Regions from separate parts of the Pseudomonas sp. GW821-FHT09C09 genome, predicted to be linked through region 2. Evidence: predicted binding sites of a transcription regulator. Region 2 holds the regulator's gene; the other holds the start of a gene.
The links. The regulator sigma-54, encoded in region 2, starts transcription at its own class of promoters, with help from an activator protein. The targets are predictions, from matches to a motif close to ANTGGCATNNANNTTGCTNT.

Region 1: a site for sigma-54 is predicted at 2,697-2,716, ahead of AC07NR_RS04435 (CmpA/NrtA family ABC transporter substrate-binding protein). Genes of this name have one in related genera too.

The regions. Positions count from the first base shown of each region.
Region 1 is NZ_JBWKPF010000001.1:941,004-945,472, forward strand. It holds gene rlmKL (bifunctional 23S rRNA (guanine(2069)-N(7))-methyltransferase RlmK/23S rRNA (guanine(2445)-N(2))-methyltransferase RlmL) at 1-704, opposite strand, end outside; gene rmf (ribosome modulation factor) at 1,235-1,450, shown strand; gene AC07NR_RS04430 (quinone-dependent dihydroorotate dehydrogenase) at 1,589-2,608, opposite strand; gene AC07NR_RS04435 (CmpA/NrtA family ABC transporter substrate-binding protein) at 2,830-4,041, shown strand; gene AC07NR_RS04440 (ANTAR domain-containing response regulator) at 4,057-4,469, shown strand, end outside.
Region 2 is NZ_JBWKPF010000008.1:153,228-157,696, reverse strand. It holds gene lptC (LPS export ABC transporter periplasmic protein LptC) at 1-29, shown strand, start outside; gene lptA (lipopolysaccharide transport periplasmic protein LptA) at 16-561, shown strand; gene lptB (LPS export ABC transporter ATP-binding protein) at 561-1,286, shown strand; gene AC07NR_RS23665 (RNA polymerase factor sigma-54) at 1,473-2,966, shown strand; gene hpf (ribosome hibernation-promoting factor, HPF/YfiA family) at 3,040-3,348, shown strand; gene ptsN (PTS IIA-like nitrogen regulatory protein PtsN) at 3,360-3,824, shown strand; gene rapZ (RNase adapter RapZ) at 3,827-4,469, shown strand, end outside.

The sequences.
Region 1 (4,469 bases), on a different contig from region 2:
CACGCGGTGAAGCCCCACTGCTCGCGACGCAGGTTCGGCGCCATATCGGCGGCGATCATGCCGGCTTCCACCAGGAACGTGCCGACACCGCACATCGGGTCAGCCAGCGCGCCACCTTCGGCAGCAATGCGCGGCCAGCCGGAACGGATCAGGATGGCGGCTGCAAGGTTTTCCTTCAGCGGCGCAGCGCCCTGCTGCAAGCGGTAGCCGCGCTGGTGCAGGCTGTGGCCGGAAAGGTCGAGGGACAGGATCGCTTCGCCGCGATCCAGACGCAGGTGAATGCGCAGGTCCGGGTTGAGCTTGTCGATGCTCGGGCGATCACCCTGCGGGGTGCGCAGTTTGTCGACGATGGCGTCCTTGACCTTCAAGGCGCCGAAATGGGTGTTGTCGATGCCCGAGCCGTGGCCGCTGAATTCAACAGCCAGGGTGCCGTCGGCCAGCATGTGGTCTTGCCAGTCGACGTCGAGCACGCCGTGGTACAGGTCTTCGGCGTTTTTCATCGGGAAGCGTTTGAGCACCAGCAACACGCGGTTGGCCAGACGCGACCAGAGGCACAGGCGATAAGCGGTTTCCATGGTCGCCATGCCACGCACGGCGGAGGTGTGCTCGCGGGCTTCTTCAAGGCCAAGCCCGACGGCTTCCTCGATGAGCAGGCCTTCAAGGCCTTTGGGGCAAGTGAGGAAGAGTTCGAAACGGTCGGACATGTTTTTTCCAGAGCCTTTGGCTAATGAACCGGCAACGCATTGCCGATCCGGTTTTGAATCAGGCGCTTTTCTACAAGAGCGCCCGCGTGGCACGAAGGTGTGCCGTTCCATCCCCGCTGCTCGGATTAAAAGAGCTTAGATGCCGGGACAGATAAAAAAGTTGATGCAACAAAATGACTCAAAGCAACCCTTCGTCGAAAAGTACCCGACGGTAAACGTGGGTCATTCTCACTAAGGCATTAAACCTGTCATACAGCGCAGGGCCGATCATACCGGGGTTTGGTGAATAAACATTCATGAAACCTGCCGTTACTTATCGCCATAGCACCCTTTTCGTTACGTCCTTATGACAAAACGGTCATTCCCTCGATGTGACTCATTGGTTAGAACTGGACACAGGTTGACGTCGCAACGGCGTCAACACCTTGGCTCGCCACGCCGGCAGCGAGCCGCCAACGGCAGAGTTTTTCTGCCAGACCTCAATTGAGGTCGACGCGACAAAAACAGTCAACAAGTGAGGGAAACACCCTATGAGAAGACTTAAGCGTGATCCGTTGGAAAGAGCATTTTTGCGCGGATATCAATATGGCGTTGGTGGCAAATCCCGTGAGCTTTGCCCATTTACTCTACCGTCGGTACGTCAAGCCTGGATCAACGGCTGGCGAGAAGGACGCGGCGACAACTGGGACGGTATGACCGGCACTGCGGGAATCCACAGACTCAACGAACTTCACGCCGTCGGCTGACACAGGGCATTTATTCCGACACGACAATCTGATTTCGCAACACCCTGATCACCATGCACGTCCTTCCCGGACGGCGGGCTACGGCCCAGGGGCTCCTTCGAGGAGCCCTTTTTTATGCCTGCCGTTTATGTCCGATGATCAGCGCCGGGCAGCGATCGCGTCCACGGATTCGCGGATCAGCGCCGGGCCTTTGTAGATGAAGCCGGAGTAGATCTGCACCAGGCTCGCGCCGGCAGCGATCTTCTCGGCCGCATGCTTGCCTTCGGTGATGCCGCCCGCCGCGATGATCGGCAGTTTGCCGCCCAGCTCGGACGCCAGCACTTTCACGGTGTGGGTGCTCTTCTCACGCACCGGCGCGCCGGACAGACCGCCCGCCTCGTCACCGTGTTCCATGCCTTCGACGCCCACGCGGCTGAGGGTGGTGTTGGTCGCGATCACCGCGTCCATCCCGGTTTCGATCAGTGCTTGCGCGACTTGCGCCGTTTCTTCGTCGGTCATGTCCGGCGCGATCTTGATCGCCAGCGGTACATGCTTGCCGTGGCGCAGGGCCAGTTCGGCGCGACGTGTGGCCAAGTCCGCCAGCAACTGCTTGAGCGAATCGCCGAATTGCAGGCTGCGCAGGCCCGGAGTGTTCGGCGAACTGACGTTGACCGTGACGTAACTGGCGTGGGCGTAAACCTTGTCCAGGCAGATCAGGTAATCATCCACCGCACGCTCGACCGGGGTGTCGAAGTTCTTGCCGATGTTGATCCCCAGCACGCCCTTGTATTTGGCCGCCGCCACCCGCGCCAACAGGTTGTCCACACCGAGGTTGTTGAAGCCCATGCGATTGATGATCGCCTCGGCTTCCGGCAGGCGGAAAATCCGTGGTTTCGGGTTGCCGGGCTGCGGACGCGGAGTCACGGTACCGATTTCGACAAAACCGAAACCCAGCTGCGCGAAGCCGTCGATGGCCGCGCCGTTCTTGTCCAGACCGGCCGCCAGACCCACCGGGTTCGGGAACTGCAGGCCCATCACGTTCACCGGCAGCGACGCCGGCGCCTTGCACAACAAGCCGTTGAGGCCCAAACGCCCGCCCGCGCCGATCAGATCCAGCGACAGATCGTGGGAGGTTTCCGGGGAAAGTTTGAACAACAGCTGACGGGCCAGGGTGTACATGGGCGGCTATGACTCGGGCGGCGAAAAGAGGCGGCGATTATAGCCGGGCATCGCCCTGCCGCGCGAGGCGCATGCGCAAATCCGCTGCGCTGGCATATGCCTTGCACCTTCCCCGATATCAGCCCACAGGCCAATGGTGGCGTGCAGGCAAGGACAATGGCGTCGTCTCTCGGTTTTGCGCGGGCAAAGCCTCGGACGGCGTTTTTTTTGAGGGTGGCTTCATGACTCAAACCTCCGTCGGGCCACTGGCCTGGGTCAACGGCAGCGATGCTCCGGAAAAAAGCGCGATCAACCTGGGTTTCATGGCCCTGAGCGACTGCGCTTCGGTGGTGGTCGCCGCCACGCAGGGCTTTGCCCAGCCTTACGGCCTGACCCTGAACCTCAAGCGCCAGAGCTCATGGGCCAACCTGCGGGACAATCTGGTCAGCGGTGAACTCGACGCCGCCCACAGCCTCTACGGCCTGATCTACGCGGTACACCTGGGCATCGGTGGCGTCGCACCGACCGACATGGCAGTGCTGATGGGCCTGAACCAGAACGGCCAGAGCCTCAACCTGTCCCACGGCTTGCAGGGGCTGGGCGTGACCGGTCCTGAGGCGCTGGACCGTCATGTGCACCAAACCCGCGCAAGGCTGACCTTTGCCCAGACCTTCCCCACCGGCACCCATGCCATGTGGCTGTATTACTGGCTGGCGAGCCAGGGCATCCATCCGTTGCAGGATGTCGACAGCGTGGTGGTGCCGCCGCCGCAAATGGTCGCGCACCTGCAGGCCGGTCGCATCGACGGCTTCTGCGTCGGCGAGCCGTGGGCCGCCAGCGCGGTGCAGCGGAATCTCGGTTTCACACTGGCGACCAGCCAGACCATCTGGCCCGATCACCCGGAAAAGGTCCTCGGCTGCACCCGCGCCTTCGTCGAGCAATACCCCAACACGGCCCGGGCGCTGGTGATGGCGATCCTCGAAGCCAGTCGTTTCATCGAAGAAAGCCCGGAAAACCGCCGCAGCACCGCGCAGCTGCTCAGCGCCGCCGAGTACCTCGACGCCCCGGTTTCCTGCATCGAACCGCGTTTTCTCGGCGCCTACGACGACGGTCTGGGCAACCGCTGGCAAGACCCGCACGCCCTGCGCTTTCACGGCGATGGCGCGGTGAATCTGCCGTACCTGTCGGATGGCATGTGGTTCATGACCCAGTTCCGTCGTTGGGGTTTGCTGCGCGACGACCCGGACTACCTCGCCGTCGCCCGCCAGGTGCAGCAACTGGCGCTGTACCGCGACGCCGCCAGCGCTGTCGGTGTGCCGGTCGGCACCGAAGACATGCGCAGCAGCCAGTTGATCGACGGCAAGGTCTGGGATGGCAGCGACCCGGTTGCCTACGCGCAAAGCTTCAAGCTGCACGCGTTGAGCAACAACGCCCATCTTCTCGCCCACCGCTGACAGGAGACCGCGAACATGCTGCGCATTCTGCTGATCAACGACACGGCGAAGAAAGTCGGCCGCCTGAAAGCTGCGCTGACCGAGGCCGGTTTCGAGGTCATCGACGAGTCCGGCCTGACCATCGACCTGCCGGCGCGCGTCGAAACGGTGCGCCCGGACGTGATCCTGATCGATACCGAGTCACCGGGCCGCGATGTGATGGAACAAGTGGTACTGGTCAGCCGCGACCAGCCCCGGCCGATCGTGATGTTCACCGACGAGCACGACCCCGGCGTGATGCGCCAGGCAATCAAGTCCGGAGTCAGTGCCTACATCGTCGAAGGCATTCACGCACAACGCCTGCAGCCGATTCTCGACGTGGCCATGGCCCGCTTCGAAAGCGACCAGGCCCTGCGCGCCCAGCTTCAGGCTCGCGACCAGCAGCTGGC
Region 2 (4,469 bases):
ACGTAAGAGGACAGTATGAGGCTCGTTAAAACCCTCCCTATTTTGCTCAGTCTGGGCGCAGCACTGGGAAGCGTGAGCGCCTGGGCTCTGCCGAACGATCAGGAGCAGCCAATCCGCATTCAGGCCGACGATGCCCAGCTGGACGACAAGAATGGCGTTGCCACTTACAAGGGCGCCGTGATCATCACCCAGGGTTCGATGATCGTCAAAGGCGACACCGTAACGCTGACGCGCAACCCGGCCGGCGAGATCGACGTGGTGACTTCGGTAGGCAACCTGGCCTATTTCGAACAACTGCAAACCGCTGGCGACACCAAACCCGTCCAGGGTTGGGGCGTGACCATTCAGTACCACGCGCAGCAAAACCGCGTCGTACTGATCGACAAGGCCAAGGTCGTCGACAAGGACAACAACACCACTCAGGGCGAGAAGATCGTCTATGACACGGTGAAAAAACTCGCCAGCGCCGGTCGCGCTACCGGCAACAAGGTCACCGAAACGCGTCCGCGCATCGACATGGTGATCCAGCCGAAGAAGAAAACCGACGAGAAAACCCAGTAATGGCAACCCTGAAAGCTCAGCACCTGGCCAAGGCCTATAAAAGCCGCCAGGTCGTGCGTGACGTCAGCCTGTCGATCGACAGCGGTCAGATCGTCGGTCTGCTCGGCCCCAACGGCGCCGGCAAGACCACCTGCTTCTACATGATCGTCGGCCTGGTGCAGGCCGATCAGGGTCGCGTGCTGATCGACGACCTGGACGTCAGCCACCAGCCGATGCACGGCCGCGCCAAGGCCGGTATCGGCTATCTGCCGCAGGAAGCCTCGATCTTCCGCAAGCTGTCGGTGGCCGACAACATCATGGCCATCCTCGAGACCCGTCAGGAGCTCGACAAGGCCGGCCGTCGCAAGGAGCTGGAAAGCCTGCTGCAGGAATTCCACATCAGCCATATCCGCGACAACCTCGGCATGAGCCTGTCCGGTGGCGAACGTCGCCGGGTGGAAATCGCCCGCGCACTGGCCACCGCACCGAAATTCATCCTGCTCGACGAACCGTTCGCCGGTGTCGACCCGATCTCCGTGGGCGACATCAAGCAGATCATTCACCATCTCAAGGCCAAGGGCATCGGTGTACTGATCACCGACCACAACGTCCGCGAGACGCTGGATATCTGCGAAACGGCGTACATCGTCAATGACGGCCAGCTGATCGCCGAAGGCGACTCCGCGACCATCCTCGCCAACGATCTGGTGAAGGAAGTGTATCTGGGTCACGAGTTCCGCCTGTAAGCGCGACAGCATTCGACCAGCCGTCCGGGTGCTGTAACGTTGAAGCGCGTTTTTATACGCTTTTATTGTTACAGCGCTCTAGGCAAACACGACAGTTTCAGGCATATAATTTGCTTAAGTTTGGCGCCTCGGCGCCCTGTAGTGGATGGCGCATAGCGCCGGCGAATAAGGTGTTAAGCCCCTGCCATGAAACCATCGCTAGTCTTGAGAATGGGCCAGCAGCTGACGATGACACCGCAGCTGCAACAGGCCATCCGCCTGCTCCAATTGTCGACCCTGGATCTGCAACAGGAAATCCAGGAGGCTCTGGAATCCAACCCGATGCTCGAACGCCAGGAAGACGGCGACGACTTCGACAATTCCGACCCGCTGGCCGACAACGCCGAACAGAAGCCCAATACCGAGATCCAGGAACCTTCCTACCAGGAAACCGCGCCGACGGTCGACAATCTCGAAGACGGCGAATGGAACGAGCGAATCCCCAACGAACTGCCTGTCGACACCGCCTGGGAAGACGTCTATCAGACCAGCGCCAGCAGCCTGCCGAGCAGTGATGACGACGAGTGGGATTTCACCACCCGCACCTCCGCCGGCGAAAGCCTGCAAAGCCACCTGCTGTGGCAGTTGAACCTGGCGCCGATGTCCGACACCGATCGCCTGATCGCCGTGACCCTGATCGATTGCATCAACAATCAGGGCTACCTCGACGAAACCCTCGAAGAAATCCTCGACGCCTTTGATCCAGAGCTCGACATCGAGCTGGACGAGATCGAAGCCGTCCTGCACCGCATCCAGCAATTCGAACCCGCCGGCATTGGCGCACGCAACCTGGGCGAATGTCTGCTGCTGCAATTGCGCCAGCTGTCGGCCAAGACCCCTTGGCTGGCCGAAGCCAAGCGACTGGTCACCGATTACATCGACCTGCTCGGCAGCCGCGACTACAGCCAGCTGATGCGCCGCATGAAGCTCAAGGAAGATGAACTGCGCCAGGTCATCGAACTGGTCCAGAGCCTCAACCCGCGCCCCGGCTCACAGATCGAATCCACCGAAGCCGAATACGTGGTGCCCGACGTCATCGTGCGCAAAGACAACGAACGCTGGCTGGTCGAGCTGAACCAGGAGTCGGTGCCGCGCCTGCGGGTCAACGCCCAATACGCCGGTTTCGTCCGCCGCGCCGACACCAGCGCCGACAATACCTTCATGCGCAATCAGTTGCAGGAAGCCCGCTGGTTCATCAAGAGCCTGCAGAGCCGCAACGAAACCCTGATGAAGGTTGCCACCCAGATCGTCGAGCATCAGCGCGGCTTCCTGGAATACGGCGACGAAGCGATGAAACCACTCGTGCTGCATGACATCGCCGAGGCAGTCGGCATGCACGAGTCGACGATTTCCCGGGTGACCACGCAGAAATTCATGCATACCCCCCGGGGCATATATGAACTGAAATACTTTTTCTCCAGCCACGTCAGCACCTCCGAAGGCGGCGAATGCTCGTCCACGGCGATCCGCGCGATCATCAAGAAACTGGTCGCCGCGGAAAATCAGAAAAAGCCGTTGAGTGACAGCAAGATCGCTGGTTTACTGGAGGCACAAGGCATTCAGGTGGCTCGCCGCACCGTCGCCAAGTACCGCGAATCCCTCGGGATCGCGCCTTCGAGCGAACGCAAGCGGTTGATGTAAGCCACGTTACAGCGTTCCAGTGGCAGGCTCTTCGGCCTGCCGCTTTATGCACTGGCAACGAAGGAGAAGCTGTATGCAAGTCAACATCAGTGGACACCAACTGGAAGTTACCCAACCTCTCCGTGAATACGTTGAGCAGAAGCTCAAGAGGCTTGAGGGACATTTCGACAAGATCACCAACGTGCAAGTCACGATGTGCGTCGAAAAGCTGAAGCAGAAAATCGAAGCCACGCTGCATATTCCCGGCAACGAGGTCGTCGCAAACGCGGAACATACCGACATGTACGCAGCGATCGACGCGCTGACCGACAAGCTTGATAAACAACTCAAAAAGCATAAGGAAAAGACCCAGAGCCTGCTTCAGGGCGCTACCGGTCGATAACCCCCACCCCCATGATCCGACTTGAAAGCATCCTGACCCCCGGCCGTTCCCTGGTGAACGTGCCGGGCGGCAGTAAAAAGAAAGCCCTCGAACAAATTGCCAACCTGATCGCCCGGGAAAAACCGGATCTGGAGATGCAAGATGTCTTCGAGGCGCTGATTGCCCGTGAAAAACTCGGTTCGACCGGTTTTGGCAACGGCATCGCCATTCCCCATTGCCGCCTCAAGGGTTGTGAATCCCCCATCAGTGCCTTGATGCACCTTGAAGCACCTATCGATTTCGATGCCATCGATGGCGCACCGGTGGACCTGCTGTTCGTGCTGCTGGTCCCGGAAGCTGCCACCGATGCACACCTGGAACTGCTGCGCCAGATCGCCAGCATGCTCGATCGCAAGGAAGTACGCGAAAAACTGCGTCGCGCCACCACCAACGAAGCCTTGTATCAGGTTGTCCTGGACGAGCAAAACGGGCACTAAACATGCGCTTGATCATCGTCAGTGGCCGCTCCGGCTCGGGCAAAAGCACAGCCCTGGATGTCCTTGAGGACAACGGCTACTACTGCATCGACAATCTGCCGGCGGGCCTGCTGCCGGAACTGGCAGAACGCGCCCTGATTCATACGGAACTGTCTCAGCCACTGGTCGCGGTATCGATCGACGCGCGCAACCTGCCAAGCCACCTTTCGCGCTTTCCGGAGTTGCTCGAGGAAGTCCGCAGCCGGCACATCCAGTGCGATGTTCTGTATCTGGATGCCGATGAAGAAACCCTGCTCAAGCGCTTCTCGGAAACCCGTCGCCGTCACCCGCTGAGCAGTGCCAACCGCTCGCTGGCTGAAGCCATCAACGATGAAACAGCCCTTCTGGGCCCGATTGCCGATCTGGCCGACCTGAAGGTCAACACCACCAATCTGAACCTGTACCAGTTGCGCGACACCATCAAGCTGCGGCTGTTGAACCAGCCGGAGCCGGGTACGGCGTTTCTGGTGGAGTCGTTCGGTTTCAAACGCGGCATGCCGGTGGATGCGGATCTGGTGTTCGATGTACGCTGCCTGCCCAACCCGTACTGGAAACCGGAATTACGTGCGCAATCCGGGCTCGATGAGCCGGTAGCCGAGTACCTGG